Linked DNA regions of Salinivibrio kushneri. The protein of the gene in region 1 interacts with the protein of each later gene in a pairwise test. Links are inferred from orthologs where the notes say so. Each region holds a gene or a part of one and is shown in the gene's direction. Other genes may lie near its edges.

The links.
Region 2: the proteins of rfaD (region 1) and menB interact in binary tests that used the Escherichia coli proteins (3 or more experiments, as listed by UniProt). The link is inferred for Salinivibrio kushneri from one-to-one orthologs.

The regions. Positions count from the first base shown.
Region 1 is NZ_CP114588.1:151,484-159,964, reverse strand. What follows is about bases 499-3,250. They hold rfaD (ADP-glyceromanno-heptose 6-epimerase), read left to right. Parts: upstream 499-1,278; coding sequence 1,279-2,223; downstream 2,224-3,250. Other genes in these bases: waaF (lipopolysaccharide heptosyltransferase II), read left to right, coding at 3,245-3,250; lpxM (lauroyl-Kdo(2)-lipid IV(A) myristoyltransferase), read left to right, coding at 2,268-3,248; N8M53_RS00780 (TetR/AcrR family transcriptional regulator), read right to left, coding at 507-1,175. Outside these bases: N8M53_RS00785 (glycine C-acetyltransferase), read right to left, coding at 1-313; more of waaF, read left to right, coding at 3,251-4,282; N8M53_RS00760 (glycosyltransferase family 2 protein), read left to right, coding at 4,279-5,058; N8M53_RS00755 (glycosyltransferase family 4 protein), read left to right, coding at 5,059-6,093; N8M53_RS00750 (glycosyltransferase), read right to left, coding at 6,090-6,941; waaA (lipid IV(A) 3-deoxy-D-manno-octulosonic acid transferase), read left to right, coding at 7,018-8,277; N8M53_RS00740 (3-deoxy-D-manno-octulosonic acid kinase), read right to left, coding at 8,282-8,481. UniProt on the Escherichia coli protein: Catalyzes the interconversion between ADP-D-glycero-beta-D-manno-heptose and ADP-L-glycero-beta-D-manno-heptose via an epimerization at carbon 6 of the heptose.
Region 2 is NZ_CP114588.1:1,948,344-1,957,179, reverse strand. Bases 3,044-5,869 are described here. They hold menB (1,4-dihydroxy-2-naphthoyl-CoA synthase), read left to right. Parts: upstream 3,044-3,936; coding sequence 3,937-4,803; downstream 4,804-5,869. Other genes in these bases: N8M53_RS09185 (AMP-binding protein), read left to right, coding at 5,810-5,869; menC (o-succinylbenzoate synthase), read left to right, coding at 4,812-5,801; menH (2-succinyl-6-hydroxy-2,4-cyclohexadiene-1-carboxylate synthase), read left to right, coding at 3,104-3,883; menD (2-succinyl-5-enolpyruvyl-6-hydroxy-3-cyclohexene-1-carboxylic-acid synthase), read left to right, coding at 3,044-3,111. In the rest of the region: N8M53_RS09210 (isochorismate synthase), read left to right, coding at 47-1,345; more of menD, read left to right, coding at 1,345-3,043; more of N8M53_RS09185, read left to right, coding at 5,870-7,198; N8M53_RS09180 (MFS transporter), read right to left, coding at 7,195-8,836. UniProt on the Escherichia coli protein: Converts o-succinylbenzoyl-CoA (OSB-CoA) to 1,4-dihydroxy-2-naphthoyl-CoA (DHNA-CoA).

The DNA.
Region 1 (8,481 bases):
TATCTTCCATCCCGAGAAAGTCAGATAACTTGGCTTCCAAGGTTTTGTGTGCATCTTGCGTCCCACAAATAAACCGCACCGACGCCATACCAAAACCATGCTCATCCATCCCTGCCTTGGCAGCCTTGACCAACTCAGGATGGTTCGCCAGCCCCAAGTAGTTATTGGCGCAAAAGTTCAGTACCTGCTGTTCATGATTGACGGCGACACTGGCCGCTTGTGGCGAGGTGATAAGGCGTTCACTTTTGTACAAGCCATCAGCTTTTACTTGCTCAAGCTGATGACGAATTTGCTGATAGAAGGCAGCCGTCATCGCAATCTCCGTGCTGTGATGATTACTTTGGGAAGGCCGTCGCACACATTGTGTACGACGAATGAATGCTTGCTATCATGGCACGTTCACGCGTTTTGTGCCAATAAGGGGCACCAGACAGTGATTCATATCGTGTAATCACTGACAAGCTGGACGAATATCGCGCAATGCGACGTCAGCCTAGAGAGATAACTCAGTTCAATGTATCCAGCGAGCGTGAGTCTTGGCGAACTAACTGCTGTTCGTAGTGGTCTATTAACGCACTGATGGCCATTTGCCCCTGTGCTGATGTCAGCGGATGAAGCAATGCCAACATCTGCAAAACGCCTTTGTAAATGACGCCTGCATGAATTTGCGTTTGGGGGGCTTGCGCACTTTGGTAGAAAATCCAGCTCGACGCCACTTGCTTAAGCGTTTCCCCGATCGCGGACAAGGCGCGGTCATTGAGGCTAAGCCAACCGGCTTGCCGATAGTGATGCAAGATGGTCATCAAGTTAGTTTGCAGCTGTTGTTGCGCACCTAGATATTTTTGCTGCAGAGCGTCGTCTCGGCGCAAAATGTCCGGCAAATTGGCGTAAAAAAACCGATAACGCCACATCAAGCTAAAGGTCGCGTCGAGATAATGCTGCAGTAAAGCTTGGGTATCGTCACGAGGCTGACTAGGATCAAAGGCAAGGGCAAGATCTTGCGCGTATTGGTCGAATATACTGTGTATAATCGCTTCTTTATTACGGAAGTGGTAGTAAAGGTTCCCCGGGCTTATCCCGAGATCTGCCGCGATATGGTTTGTGGTGATATTCGGCTCACCATGTTGATTGAATAAAGCCAGTGCAGCATGGATAATTCGGTCTCGGGTTTTCATGTATGGTTCAGTCCTCTGCCCGGTTGATGCTCAACCATACTATCACAGTCAACAGTAATGGCGACGAGGTCTGTCGTCAGATAAAAATGAATTAGGTAACGATATGATTTTTGTGACTGGTGGTGCTGGCATGATTGGCAGCAACTTAGTAAAAGCACTGAACGAGCAAGGCTACCGTGACATCGTGGTGGTCGATAACCTCAAAGACGGCACCAAATTCGTTAACCTGGTTGACCTCGACATCGCGGACTACATGGATAAGGAAGATTTTCTTACCCAAATCATGGCTGGTGAAAATTTCGGCCCAATCGAAGCCATTTTCCACCAAGGTGCCTGTTCGACTACCACAGAGTGGGATGGCAAATACATGATGCTCAATAACTACGAATACTCCAAAGAGCTGTTGCATTATTGTATTGACCGTGACATCCCCTTTCTCTACGCCTCGTCAGCAGCCACCTATGGCGGCCGCGACAGTGACTTCATTGAAGCGCCAGAGTATGAAGGCGCGCTGAATGTATACGGGTATTCCAAACAGCAATTCGACAACTATGTTCGTCGCGTGCAAGAAGATGCTAAGGCCCATGGCGAGACACTGCCACCGATTACTGGCTTCCGTTATTTTAATGTGTATGGTCCGCGCGAACAGCACAAAGGCAGCATGGCGTCAGTGGCCTATCACCTCAATCAACAAATTCTAAAAGGCGAGAACCCCAAACTCTTTGAGGGCAGTGATACCTTCAAGCGTGACTTTGTCTATGTCGGTGATGTCTGCGCAATGAATATTTGGTTCTGGCAGCAACAGATCAGCGGGATCTACAACTGTGGTACCGGCCGCGCTGAGCCCTTTAGTGCGGTTGCCAACGCAGTTATCGACTTCCACGGTCAAGGCGAGATTGAAGAAATCCCCTTCCCCGAACACCTAAAAGGTCGCTATCAAGCGTACACACAAGCTGATCTGACCAAGGTACGTGAAGCGGGGTACACCGCCTCCTTTAAGACAGTGGCAGAAGGTGTCGCCGCTTACCTAGCCGAAATCAATCGCTAATAAAAGCAATTCGTCCCCTTGATGGTGGGACGCGAGAAAGAGCAATGACAAAACAGCGACACGACTACGACACGCACGCGTATAACCCAGCGTTCTCGCGTGCTTACTTAGCGCCTAAATACTGGGGCACGTGGCTGATGCTACTCATCGCAATGCCTTTCAGCCTTCTGGTGCCGGCGCGCGGTAAGCATCGCTTCGCACAATGGGTGGCGCGCAAACTGGTTAAAAAGAAAAAAGGCACGATCCTTAACGCCTGGCTTAATCTGGAAGCCTGCTTTCCCGAGAAATCCGCGCAAGCACGCGAAGCCATATTAGTCGACACCTTGACCACCGCCGGGGCTTTTTTGCTGAGCTTTCCGCTGATCACCTTGCGCAGTCGCCAGTGGCTTCAAAACCACTGTGATGTGACTGGCATGGAACATATCACTCGGCACACTGATAACGGTGAGGCCGTGATCCTCTTTGTGCCCCATACTTGGGCCATTGATGCAGCCGCGATTTTATTTGCCTCACAAGGGCTCCCCGTGGCGGCATTCTCAAAACGGCAAAAAAATCAGCTGCTGGACTGGCTAATGCACCGTCAACGCGTGCAATATGGCGGCAACTGTTATGAGCGCGAAGCAGGAATCAAACCCTTTATCCGCGCAGTTAAACGCGGGTTTTTGGGCTACTACTTGCCCGACGAAGATATGCGAGATGAGAGCAGCGAGTTCGTACCGTTTTTTGCCGCGACCAAAGCGACCTTGCCAAGTTTAGGCAAGTTAAGCAAAGTCACCCGCTCGCATATTGTCCCTGTGCTTTCAGGCTTTGATGCCCAGACGGGACGGTTCGTCATCGAGGTACATCCTGCGTTTAATGACTTCCCAACGGGAGACAGTCGCACCGACGCACGCATGATGAACCAACAAATCGAGACCATGCTCGACGGCCAGTTAGATCAATACATGTGGATCTTACAACTGCTGCGCACCCGCGAGGATGGCCGTAATATCTACCAAGAGGCAAAGAGGAAACGGGCATCATGACACGCATTTTAATCATTGGCCCATCATGGGTCGGCGATATGGTGATGTCGCAGTCTTTGTACAAAACCCTCAAGCAACAGCACCCGGATGCCAAGATTGATGTGATGGCGCCCGCTTGGTGCGCGCCGATTCTCGCGCGCATGCCCGAGGTTAATCGCAGCATTGAAATGCCACTCGGCCATGGCGAATTGGCACTTGGTAAGCGCTACCAACTGGGCAGGCGCTTAGCAAAGCATAGCTATGACCGAGCCTATGTACTGCCTAATTCCGCAAAATCCGCGCTGATCCCCTGGTTTGCAGGAATACCGACGCGGATAGGCTGGAAAGGTGAAATGCGTTATGGCTTGCTCAACGACCTGCGTCCCAACAAGAAAGCGTTTCAATACATGGTTGAGCGTTATGTTGCTCTGGCCCACCCGCGCACCGAGATGCAAAGTTCTGCCTCGCTGGGCGGCCTAGACAGCCTCCCTAAGCCGGCGCTAGACATCGACCCAGACGCCCAAGCGGCCGTCATCGCCAAACTGGGATTAAATCAAGACAAACCTGTGATTGGTTTATGCCCGGGTGCCGAATTCGGGCCCGCCAAAAAATGGCCTGAGCAGCACTATGCTGAAGTGGCACGCCAAGCGCATCAACACGGCTACCAAATCTGGCTATTTGGCTCAGCAAAAGATGTTGAAACCTGTGAAAAAATTGCCGCTCTTGCAGAAAACGCGCCTAACATTCATGTATTGGCAGGCAAAACCAACTTAATCGAAGCCGTCGACCTCTTGGGTACGTGCCAAACCGTGGTCAGCAATGACTCGGGGTTGATGCACATCGCCGCGGCAGTCAACTGCCAAGTGATAGCCATCTACGGCTCAACATCTCCCGATTACACCCCACCGCTGACCAGTAAGGTCGATATTGTGCACACGGATATCGAGTGCCGTCCTTGCTTCCAGCGCGAATGTCCCCTAGGGCACTTAAAATGTTTAAACGATCTCGCCCCGAGCCGAGTTGCTTCTTTAATTAAGGTGGGTAATAACCAATGAGCAAAAACATCAACACGGTTGCTGCTGCACTCATCGTCAAGAATGAGGCAGATAACATTGAACAATGTTTACAGTCGGTATGTAATTGGGTAGATGAGATCGTCATTTTGGATTCAGGAAGCTCAGATAACACTGTTGATATAGCCAAACGTTTTACTGACAAAGTTTACGTTACCACTGATTGGCCTGGCTTCGGGAAGCAACGTCAGCGAGCCCAGTCCCACGTGACCAGTGATTTTGTACTTTGGCTTGATGCAGATGAAATAGTGACGCCTGAGCTTAAAGAGAGCATTCTTCATGCTCTTGATGAAGTTCGACCTAATTGTGTTTTTTATGTTAATCGACTATCTAAAGCTTTTGGAAAAGAGATAAAACATTCTGGTTGGCACCCTGATTGGATTTGTCGCCTTTATAAAGCATCAGAAGCGCACTATTCAGATTCTTTAGTACATGAACACGTTGTTGTGCCAAGCACCCATAAAAAAATATATCTAGGTGGTATATTAAAACACAATACCTTCAAATACCTTCATGAATATACAGCGAAAACCAATCAGTATATTAAGTTGTGGAGCGATCAGCGAGAAGGGAAGAAGACATCAAGCTTATCAAAAGCTATCTCCCATTCTATATTCAGATTTATAAAAATGTATTTTTTAAGGAAGGGTTTTTTAGATGGTAGACATGGGTTGGTTCTTGCACTATTGAGTGCGAACGTTGTTTTTACGCGTTACGCAGATCTATGGTTGAGAGAATATGTGAAAAAGGCGCCCTAAATGCACATTTGTCACGTCAATCTCGCGTCAGGCTTTAGTGGTGGGGAACGCCAAACCCTCACCTTAATCCAGCAACAAGCCCAAATGGGCTACCAGCTCACGGCGGTGGTGAACCCTAAAAGCCAGCTGCTCGACGAGCTTCGCGCGATACCTCAATGCCAAATCGTGCTTTGTCCGCACTACACTCGGCAACATGGGCGCTCAATCACTGCGACATGCGATCTGATCCATGTTCACGAAGGCCGTGCCATTTATTGGGCACTGTTTCAACACCTATTGCACCGCGTGCCCTACATAGTGACACGCCGCATCGATAACCCTTTAAAGAAAAAGTGGTTATCTCAACTGGCGTACCGCAAAGCCAGCGCGCTGGTCGGTTTGAGTTCGGAGATCATCCATCAACTAGAAAAACGCCACCCTGATGCCAAGTTAGTCAAAATCCCTAGCTCTCCTGTCACCTACCCTGTCTCGCAAGATAAGGTTGAGCAAATCAACGCGCACTTTCGTGGCAAGTTCTTGGTGATTCATGCCGCCAATATGTATGCGCATAAAGGCTTTGATGTCACGATTGAAGCTGCACGATTACTGGCTGATACATCACCTGACATTCAGTTTTGCTTACTCGGTGACGGCAAAGAGCGTGACGCTTTAGAGGCGCAAGCTCAGGGGCTCACAAATGTGCAGTTTATGGGTAAACAAGCCAATATGGGAGATTGGTTCGCGGCGGCCGATTTGCTCGTTCACCCGTCCTATACAGAGGGATTGGGCTCAGTCATTTTAGAAGCGATGGCGGCAGGGCTTCCCGTGATAGGCGCTCGCGCGGGCGGGATCCCTGATATCATTGAAGACAGCATTAGTGGCTATTTAATCACACCAGGGGATAGCGCATCTCTCGCTGCGAGAATTCACAATATCAGCAAAGATGATGTCACACTTTCCTACATAAAGGAAAACTCCGAAACGAGGATAGGCCAGTTTGGCATATCTGAATGCGCTAGAAAATATGAAGTTCTATATAAAGAAGTAAAGGATTAGCTTTTCAGCTTGTCGAGGCCATTGGAAGCCCAAAACGCTTCTTCTTGAACGGTTTTATGATAGATATCTTTGTTAGTTGAAGACCTCGGTAATTCGTGGTGATACATGTGTAACAACGCTGCGCCAAACTTGATAGCCTTGGTTCGTACGCCCACACCTTTCAGTCTGAATTCTATATCAGTATCTTCACCCACTGCTGGCGCCTCATAGTTCATATCAAAACCGTTTATCCTTTCTAGGTCTTTCTTATGTATAGAAAAATTACACCCTATAATTGATCTTGGCTTCGAGGAAATACTCATTAAACGTTGTAACCAAGGCAAACACAGGCCATTTTTAAGGTGTTTGCCCGTGTACTCTGTCGTGTTTTTCTCCCTTCGATTAACTAGATAGTCAACTAGCATGGATAGCATATACTTATGACTAAATGTCGACTTTTTATTAGTTTTCACCAGTAAATCCGTGTACTTCTTAGACAGCTCGACTCTACGTCCACACACCACGGTCCCCCGTTCAGCTGCTTGCAGATGATCTCTGACAAACCCATGCTGAGGAACACAATCACCATCAATAAAAATCAAATAGTCACTTTTTGAGGCGAGTATCGCCTTATTAAGAATTCTGTTTTTCCTAAACCCCTTATCCTCATGCCAAACATGTGTAACAGAAAATGGCAGTTGTTCTACTTTTACAGATAGCCAATTTTTCACCTCTTCTTTCGACCCATCATCAGCGACCACAACATTAAAATCATGATTCCACTGCTCAGTCAGCGACTGAAAAATCAACTCTAAAGCGTTTTTGTTATTGTAAAAGGAAATAATCAAGGTGGCAGATTTACTTTTCATAAAGAGCGCTGTTCAATAAATGCTGTGACAACTGTATCATAACACTCTTATTTGTGGTCAGTTCGAGAGCCAACTTGTGCGCTGGATATATACACTGTTACTCACGCTTGCCGCCCCTTTTCTGCTTTTTGGGCTTTATCGCAAACGGCCTGGTAAGCCTGTTGTTGGCGAGCGGTGGCGTGAACACTTTGGTGGCACGCCCAACGTAGACGGTCAGCCTATTTGGCTGCACGCAGTATCGGTGGGAGAAGTCCTCGCCGCAAAGCCGGTGATCAGCGCGCTGCAACAAGCCTATCCAGATGTCGCGATTCTTGTTACCACTACCACCGCCACAGGAGCTGAGCAAGCCAGGCGTATCGATGGTGTCATACACCGCTATATGCCGGTTGATTTCCCTTTTGCGGTAAAACGTTTTCTCCGTGCGGTCTCTCCCCGTTTATGCGTGATTATGGAAACCGAGCTTTGGCCAAATACCTTGCATCATGTGGGTCGAACGGGCATCCCCATCACGGTCATCAACGCCCGGCTTTCTCAAAAAGCTTGTCAACGCTACCAAAAAATCGCACCGCTCTTTCAAGCCATGAGCAAACATATCGACTTAATCGTTTGTCAGCATCAAAACGATCAGGCGCGTTTTGCAAGCCTCGGTGTTGCTGACGACAAGCTCGCGGTGGCTGGCTCGGTGAAATTTGATATTAAAGCCGTGGATCCGGCGTTGGGTGCCGCACTTCGTGAAACACGTGGAGAGCGTCCTTGTTGGATAGGTGCCAGTACTCACGCGGGAGAAGACGCCACCTTGCTCGCCGCTCACAGTGTATTACTGCGCGACTACCCAGACGCCTTGCTGATATTGGTCCCTCGTCACCCAGAACGTTTTGATGATGTCGCCCAGCAAGTGGCCACCCAAGGGCTCAGCGTACAACGACGCACCGAGGGTGAGCCGCTGGCGATCAGCACCCAAGTCTACCTTGGTGACACCATGGGAGAGATGATGACCTACTTAGCAGCCGCGGATGTGGTGGTGATGGCGGGCAGCTTTTTAGGCACAAAAGTGGGAGGACATAACCTGCTTGAGCCCGCAGCGTTAGGCAAGCCCCTTTTAACTGGCCCAAGCTATTATAACTTCCAAGTGATTGGCGACGCGCTGATTGAGGCAGGCGCCCTGCAGGTGTGTAACGACAACCAAGACCTCGCCGCCAAAATAGGGGCCTTTTTTAGTGCCCCCGCCCTTGCCGCACAAGCGGGTAACGCTGGGCTCTCTGTGGTTGAACAAAATCGTGGCGCGGTCGAGCGCACCTTGCAGGCACTCGCCCCCTGGCTTAATCGCCCGCGCTAGCGTCTTACTTACGGATATGATTGTAGCCTTTTAATACGGCAGCCCAGTCTTCGGGTTGCCAACGGATCTGACGCTTCTCTTTTTCTTTTTTAAACGAGCGATGAAGGCGGGCAAGGTTATCCTCTTTCCACTGCTCGCCATCGCGCTGCTGGCACTTATCGAAGTCAATCAGCCACAACTTTCCTTTTCTATCACGGAGAATAT
Region 2 (8,836 bases), 1.8 Mb from region 1 along the record:
CATTGACTTGCAAAGAGCACTGCCGCTCAAGCGGTTGGAGGATGTCGTGACTACCTTGATTCAAGCGGCTAATCATTTACAAAGCCAAGTTGCTATTGGTCAAGCACCCGCACAACTGACCATGGCGTTTACTTGGCCAGGTGATTTATCGCCCGTTGCTTGGTTGGATGCACAGCCTGTCTACCCGAAAACTTATTGGCAATCACGCGATGGCCGTGAAGAAGTATTGGCACTGGGCGCTGGCTGTCAGTTTTCTCAGCTGCAAACGGCCCAAGCCAGCCTGTTGCCTGACCAGCGCATTTGGGGCTGTGTGGCCTTTGATGATACCCCTGGAAGCGGGGATTTTTTCTTGCCGGTGGTGGAGCTAATTCGGCGTGAACAACAGTGGCAATTGAGCATCAACCTTACCGCAGAGTGCAACAGTCAGGCTTTACTTAATCAGATCATTTGGCAAGGCCGTCCTTTGGCGGCAGGGCAAGCGGTAGTCCAGGATGAAACGCACACGCCCAGCCATCATCAATGGTGCCAATCAGTGCGCTGTGCATTAACAAAAATGGCGCAGACACCGCTTAAAAAAGTTGTGTTGGCGCGCCAAACGCGGTTAACGCTTGATACACCGATGAGTGCAGGACAGCTGTTACACCACAGCCAACAGCACAATGTGGAGAGTTTCCACTTTCTTTTTGCGACCGGTCCTGATGACGCGTTTGTTGGATCAACGCCTGAGCGGCTATACCGTCGCCGTGATTGTCGTGTCACCACTGAAGCGTTGGCGGGTACTGTCCGGCGCGGGGCAAGCTTTAGTGAGGATCACCGCCTTGGCGAGTGGCTATTAAGTGACACGAAAAACGTGCACGAGAATCAGCTGGTGGTAGATGATATTTTCGCCGGACTTCGCCGTCATGCGTTAACCATTACGGTTGACCCTGAACCGCATTTGATTGTGCTTCGCCATCTTCAGCATTTACGTCGTCGTATCAGCGCGATTATAGGGCCTGGTGTTGATGATGCTGTGTTGCTCAGTGCCTTACAGCCCACCGCTGCAGTGGCCGGGTTGCCGCGTGAAAATGCGCGCGCTTTTTTAACCGAGCAAGGCATCACACGTGGCCGCTATAGCGGTGCGGTCGGTTATCTGTCTCAGCGTGAAAGCCAATTTTGTGTAGCGATACGCAGTGCCCAAGTGACAGAGAATACCGTGGATTTATATGCTGGCGCCGGGATTGTCCCAGGGTCAGATCCGGATGCTGAGTGGCAGGAGTTGGACAATAAGCTCACGACACTCCGTCAGTGTTTACCTGCTTGCACGGTGCCTGAAAAAGACGCTATCAGACTCGGAGCCTGCTAATGTCGCTTTCTCACACACACATCTGGGCAGAGGTTGTGATAGAAGAGCTATCGCGCCTAGGTGTCAGGCATATTTGTATTGCGCCCGGTTCACGTTCCACACCGTTGACGCTGGCCGCGGTGAAACAAAGTCAGCACCGCCAACGTCCGGTAACACTACACCGTCACTTTGATGAACGTGGGCTGGGTTACCTTGCCCTTGGCTTGGCCAAGAGTGTCCGTGAGCCTATCGCTGTGATCGTGACCTCTGGGACCGCGGTGGCAAACTTGCTGCCTGCTGTGGTGGAAAGTGGTTTAACGGGTGAACCGTTAGTGATTCTTTCTGCTGACCGCCCGTTTGAATTAATGGATTGTGGCGCGAATCAAGCGATTACCCAATCAGGCCTGTTTTCGTCCCATGTGACCGCGGAATTGGCGCTTCCGGCACCGACCGCTGAGCTCCCTTTGCCGGCGTTACTCACCAGAGTGGATCAGCTACTTGCTCGCCAAGCAGAGCAGGGCGGAAGCGTGCATATTAATTGTCCATTTCGAGAGCCCTTTTATGGCGAACGCGATATGGTCGAAGAGGAAAGAGTGCGAGCACCTATCGCGCGCTGGTGGCAAAGTGGTAAGCCTTATATCCACCATCATCATCATGGGCATCGTGTTTCTGTACCGGATTTACCGTCTTTTGGGCAGAAAGTTGATGGATATCCACGAACCGTGATTGTCCTAGGTGCGGTACCGGAGGGTGTAGCCGCTGCAGTAGAGAAAGTGGCACGGTCCCTTCATGCCATTATTCTGGCCGATCCCCAATCTGGCGTGGCAAGTAGCGCACCCGGTTACGATCTTTGGCTTAATCACCCGGATCTTTGCCAGCAGTTGAATCAAACCCAATGGGTGATTCAGCTAGGCGGGCGCTTGGTATCTAAGCGTCTTAGCCAATGGCTCTCGCAAACCACTGCCCAGTATTGGTTGTTGACCGAACACGCGCAGGCACTTGACCCTAACCATCTGTCTCTAGAGCAATTTGTTGTGCCGCCCCCTCATTGGTTGCCTTGGCTCCAGGAGTTGGCTGAGTCAGTGGCTAACACGTACTCGGCACCTGGAGAGGGTATTGATAGCGTCAAGACATGGCAGCAGACCTTGATACGAGACGCCAAGCATCAGATGCAGCAGGCTGCCACAACCTTGTCTCACACGGCATTATCGGAACATAGTGTGTTTCAACAGCTCCCCGCTTTGCTTCCCAAGCGCGCAGATATTTTTATCGGTAATAGCCTAGCGATCCGCTTAGCCGATATGTGGGCTGATCTTTCTGGCCATCGGGTGTTTGCTAATCGCGGTGCGTCTGGCATTGATGGTTTACTTGCCTGCGCCGCTGGAGTGCAACGAGGCCGCGCTCAACCTATGTTAGTGGTGCTGGGCGATACCAGTGCTCTTTACGATCTCAATAGTCTTGCATTATGGCGGGAGGCGTCTGCGCCGGCCGCCATCCTTATCCTGAATAACAATGGCGGTGGTATTTTTGATGCGCTGCCGGTTGATCAAACCCTTTGTGATACCTACTACCGGATGCCGCATGGTCTCGGGTTTGAACACATCGCGGCGCAGTTCTCTTTAGGTCACCATCAACCCGTTACCCTAGATGATCTCGTGGTAAGCGTGAATCAGGCACTCACCACGCCTGGCACCGATGTGATTGAAGTGGTTACCCCTTCCGGGGAAGCAGGACAGGTGCTCAGCGAGTGCCTGGCTGCCATGGCCGCAAGGGGGACGCATGCTTAGTTACCAGCAAGGCGGCGATCGGCATGGAAAGAAAGTGGTGTTTCTCCATGGCTTTTTAGGCAGCGGAGAAGATTGGCGCACGGTGACGGATAAAATGCGCCATTGTCACTGGCTGTGCATTGATCTGCCTGGTCATGGTGGCAGTGTGAACTATCAAGCCGTTAACTTTGCCACTACTGTGGCAGCAATACGGCAAACGTATCATCAGGTGTGGGGGCACCAAAGGGCGTGTTTAGTTGGATACTCGCTCGGCGCGCGCCTTGCCATGCATCTTGTCTGCACTCAACCTAGCATCTGGCGCGCGGTCTTCTTGGAGGCAGGTCACCCAGGTTTGATGGATTCCAACCAATGTAAGCAGCGGCTTGAGCACGATAGAAACTGGGCGGAACGTTTCGCTCATCAAGCCATGGATGTGGTATTAGCCGAATGGTATCGACAACCGGTGTTTCATTCACTAACCGATGCGCAGCGGGCCGAACTTGTCGCGGCGCGTCGTGATAATCATGGCCCTGCCGTGGCGAAAATGCTGATGGCGACCTCCTTGGGTCGCCAGGCCAATTTACGCGCGGGGTTGGGTGAAGCCTTTCGACAAGGCGTCACGATTGACTACCTTTGTGGAGAGCACGACAACAAATTTACCTCACTTGCACATTCACTATGGCAACACACTGGCATCCCCGCCACGCCGATAGAAGGAGCGGGGCACAACAGCCATGTTGAAAACCCAGATAGGTTTGTGCAGGTACTGACGCAAAGTCACGCGCTCGCCTGACTTTTTATCTTATGACGGGCCTTGTCCCAAGCAACCGAGAAAAGGGAGACACTATGGCTGTCACGCCGGGAATGACCGAACAAGAACTTTATGCTCCTATCGAGTGGGTGCCGACTGCGCTGACGTTCAGCGATATCCTTTACCATAAATCAGCCGACGGCATCGCTCGGATCACCATTAACCGCCCCCAGGTGCGCAATGCATTCCGACCACAAACAGTAAAAGAAATGATGCAAGCGTTGGCTGATGCGCGTTACGACAGCCGAGTGGGCGTGATTATCCTTACTGGGTTGGGAGAGAAGGCGTTTTGTTCCGGCGGCGATCAATCCGTGCGGGGCGACTACGGCGGCTATCAAGATGATGAAGGCACGCACCATTTAAATGTGTTGGACTTTCAGCGTCAGATCCGCACCTGCCCCAAACCCGTCATCGCCGCTGTTGCAGGCTATGCTGTCGGCGGTGGGCATGTGTTGCATATGATGTGCGATCTAACCATTGCCGCCGACAACGCTCAATTTGGCCAAACGGGTCCCAAGGTCGGCAGCTTTGACGGTGGTTGGGGGGCGTCTTATATGGCCCGAATCGTAGGGCAGAAAAAAGCGCGAGAGATCTGGTTCTTGTGTCGCTTCTACAATGCGCAAGAAGCGCTAGATATGGGATTGGTCAACACGGTGGTGCCGCTGGATGAACTCGAGCGTGAGACAGTGCGATGGTGCCGGGAAGTTCTCCAGCACAGCCCGATGGCACTGCGCTGCTTAAAAGCCGCTTTAAATGCAGACTGCGATGGCCAAGCAGGGCTACAAGAGCTTGCTGGTAATGCCACCATGATGTTTTACATGACCGACGAAGGGCAGGAAGGGCGCAATGCCTTTAATGAAAAACGGCGCCCTGAATTTGATCGTTTCCCACGTAATCCATAGAGGTCACTATGAGACAGGCACGGATCTATCACTACACCTTGCCAGTCAATACCGGTTTATTTGTCCGTGATCAGCCGTTAACCGAGCGAGAGGGCTTGGTGGTTGAATTGAGCGAGGGGGCACAACGTGGTTGGGGAGAAGTGGCACCACTACCCGGCTTTAGCCAAGAAACCTTTGCCGAGGCACGTCATGCGTTAATTGCCGCCACCGCGGTTTGGTGTGATCATCGTAATATTGCCATGCCACAACTGCCGCCTTCGGTCGCATGGGGCTTAAGCATTGCGCAAGCCGAGTTAGATAAACATTTGCCTACTCAGTCAGGGTTTCGTCATGTACCTGTGTGCACAGGGGATCCGGATGCGTTGTTAATGACGTTGGGACAACAACCGGCGGGTCAGCCCTATGAGGCAAAAATAAAAGTGGGGGACTATGAGGTCGCCCGCGATCGGTTAATGATCGCGACCTTGTTAGAGGCGTTACCGGATTTGAGGTTGCGCCTTGACGTGAATCGTCGTTGGCAGCCTGAGCAACTTGCCAGCTTTTGGAATGGTCTCCGTGCGGCGCACCAGGCGCGAATTCACTGGATTGAAGAGCCTTGCCCCGATCCTAACCAATCGCTCGTACAAGCGCAGGCATTAGGCTTTCCTTTGGCGTGGGACGAAAGCTTAACAGATAGCCGCGATAGTGCTTTGCTTGAACACGATTTGGCATCTACCTGGGTGATTAAGCCTAGCCTACTCGGCGATCTGGCCGCCATTGAGCAATGGGTGAGTCGGGCGCACGCGTTGGGTAAAACGGCGGTGATTAGCTCGGCATTAGAAACCAGTTTGGGCTTAACGCAATTGTCACGGTTGGCCAATTGGTTAACCCCGGGTGTCGTGCCAGGACTCGATACATTGGGGATTTACCAGCATCAACTCGATCGCACTTGGCCAGGGGCGTCGCAGCCATTGATCCCGCTCCACGACCAACCACTCGTGTGGATAAACACCTTGTGAGTGAATGCATGTTTGGGTTTGATACGTGGCCATGGCGGCACTGGGCGGCCGTGGCACCGAACGCGAAAGCTATTGATAGCGATATGCCGCTAACATGGCGTGAACTCAGTACGCTCGTGGATGGGCAGCAAGCTCGACTGGGTGAGGCGCCCATTGTAGTGCTCAACAGCGCCTTGTCGCAAAGGGAGCTGATTGTGGGGATGCTCGCGGCTTGGCAGGCGGGAAAAAAAACGCTGGTATTGAATCAAGCGTTAAGTGACGAGGTGCAAGCCACCGTGCTGAGTCAACTTGGCGTCTATCAATCTTTGCCTGACCGCTCGTGTGAGCCACGTGTCAATGTGCTGCCAACGATGAGCCATTGGCAACCCGATCAGCCTTTGACGTTAACCTTAACCTCGGGGTCAACGGGGAGTCCGAAGGTGATTGTTCACGCGGCTCATCAGCATCTCGCCAGTGCTGCCGGATTAACCCAAATGCTGCCGTTTTTGGGCTTGGCGGATAAGACGACATCTTTAGAAAATCGCATCGACAGTTGGCTTTTATCTTTACCACTGTTCCATATCTCGGGCTTAGCCATTGTATGGCGTTGGCTGTATAAAGGCGCTCAGCTGGCTATTTATCCATGCCGCGGGGAAAGGATGGCATCGGCGCTCACACATGTGAGCCACGCCTCTTTAGTGCCCACGCAGCTCTATCGCGTGTTACCCTCACTGAGAAAATGCCCAGATACATCCACCTTATCTCATGTGTTGCTTGGTGGCGCCGCGATTTCCAGTGCACTGACGGAGCAGGCAGAACTGCAAGGGATAAGCTGTTGGTGTGGGTATGGGATGACGGAAACGGCATCGACGGTCACCTTAAAGCGAGCCGATGGACAGGGTGACGTGGGCACTACCTTGCCTTATCGCGATCTGATAGTGGCGGATGACGGTGAGGTAATCCACCGAGGGGAGACGTTAGCCTTAGGGGTTTGGCAAGCGGGCGCATTGCAACCGCTTGATGCGGCCAAAGGACTGGCCTCGCGCGATTTAGCCAGCTGGTGTACAGACGTTCAGCCGCCGACGCTACGTATCATCGGGCGTAAGGATAATCAATTTATCTGCGGTGGGGAGAACGTTCAGCCCGAGGTGATTGAGGCACACTTGCAAAAGTGTGCCGAGATTCGTCAGGCGATGGTCGTTCCGGTTGATGATCGCGAATTCGGTGCGCGCCCGTTGGCGATTATCCAGAGTGGGTGCCATCTAAACGCTCAGCAGCTGGCTGACTATTGTCGGCACTTACCCGCTTATCAACGCCCAGTCGCATTTTTACCTTGGCCACCTTTGTCGCCCGAGGCGGGAATTAAACCGTCCCGAGCGCTATTAACCCAATGGGCGCAACGCCAAGCGATTGACTAAGGCCGGTCGGCGCGCAGGCGAATGACTTCATTGCGCATATGCTCTGAAGTCGCTTGCTCAGGCTCAACGGCTGGACCGGCGACGACGGTGACTTTAGACCAAAAACGCTTGGGCAGTTTTAACATGGCTTTCCCGCCATGACGGCTAAAATAGCTGCCCCAAAGGCCTTGTAACGCCATCGGCACCACAGGCACAGGTGAACGTTGCAAAATCATATCCATCCCGCGGCGGAATTGGTCGATTTCGCCGTCATAGCTGAGATGCCCTTCTGGGAAAATCAGTACCACTTCGCCATTATCAAGCGCCTTTTGAATCTCGTTCATGGCGGCCCGGATCGTGCGGCCTCGATGGCTAATGGGGATCACTTTTGAGGTACGGAAGAACCAATGTAGCACCGGTATTTTATACAAATCTTCAAACATCACAAAGCGGATAGGACGGTGACACGCGCCGGCTAACAAGAGCGCATCCATATAACTGACATGGTTACAAATCAGCAAGGCACCGCCTTTTTCAGGAATATGGTGTAAATCTTGGTGTTTTACCCGATACAGAGTGTGGGTGACCATCCAGGTAAAAAAGCGCAAGGCGAAAATCGGTACCAACTTGCTGACATAGATAGCCACCAATAAGTTGAGCACCGCCAGTACTAAGAAGAATTCCGCGATAGATAACTCCACCACGACCAAGAGTGTGATACCGAGTATCGCACTGACCACCATAAATAAGGCATTGAAGATATTGTTCGCGGCAATCACACGCGCACGCGCGGCTTTATCGGCGCGTTGTTGCATCAGACTGTACAGTGGCACGATGAAAATCCCACCACATACGCCAATCATCAATAGGTCGATAAACACCCAGGTCAGGGCTGGATCAGTGATAAAAGCAACCAGGTTGGTATGAAGTGTGGGGGCCGCCGGCGTGGCAAAAAACAAATGTAAGCCAAAACCGGTTAACCCTAAACTGCCCAAGGGGACAATGCCGGGCTCAATACGATGACCGGAAAGCTTATCGCAAAGCAATGCGCCCACAGCGATGCCGACAGAAAACAAGGTGAGCAGAAACGACACGCCAATTTCACCGCCACCGATCGAAGCGGTGAATTTGGGAAACTGGGTTAAATAGCTGGCCCCTAAAAACCAAAACCAGCTGATCCCGAGAATCGCTTGTAAGGTGACTTTGTCTTTACGCGCAAAGCGTAGGGTTTGCCGCATTAAAGCCACCGGCCGATAGCGTAAATTGAGCCCAGGGTTTCCTGCAGGCGCGGGGGGGATAGCATAGGCAGACATGACGCCAAGCAACGCAAAACTTAATACGGCTATCCCGGCGATCAGGCTTGAATCAGGGTGATGGGCTATAAAGCCGGCCAATAAGGTACCGAGCAGAATCGATAAGAAGGTGCCGGTTTCCACTAAGGCATTGCCTGAAACAAGCTCTTTGTCATTGAGCGTTTGTGGCAGTAATGCGTATTTCACCGGGCCAAAAAAAGCCGATTGGGTGCCCATCAAAAACAGTAAGCCGAGTAGCACATTCCAGGCGTGAAAATACAGTGCGAACGCGGCGCTTGACATAATAGCTACTTCTAACCATTTCACCCGCCGCATGATCAGCGCTTTGTCGTATTTGTCCGCAAGC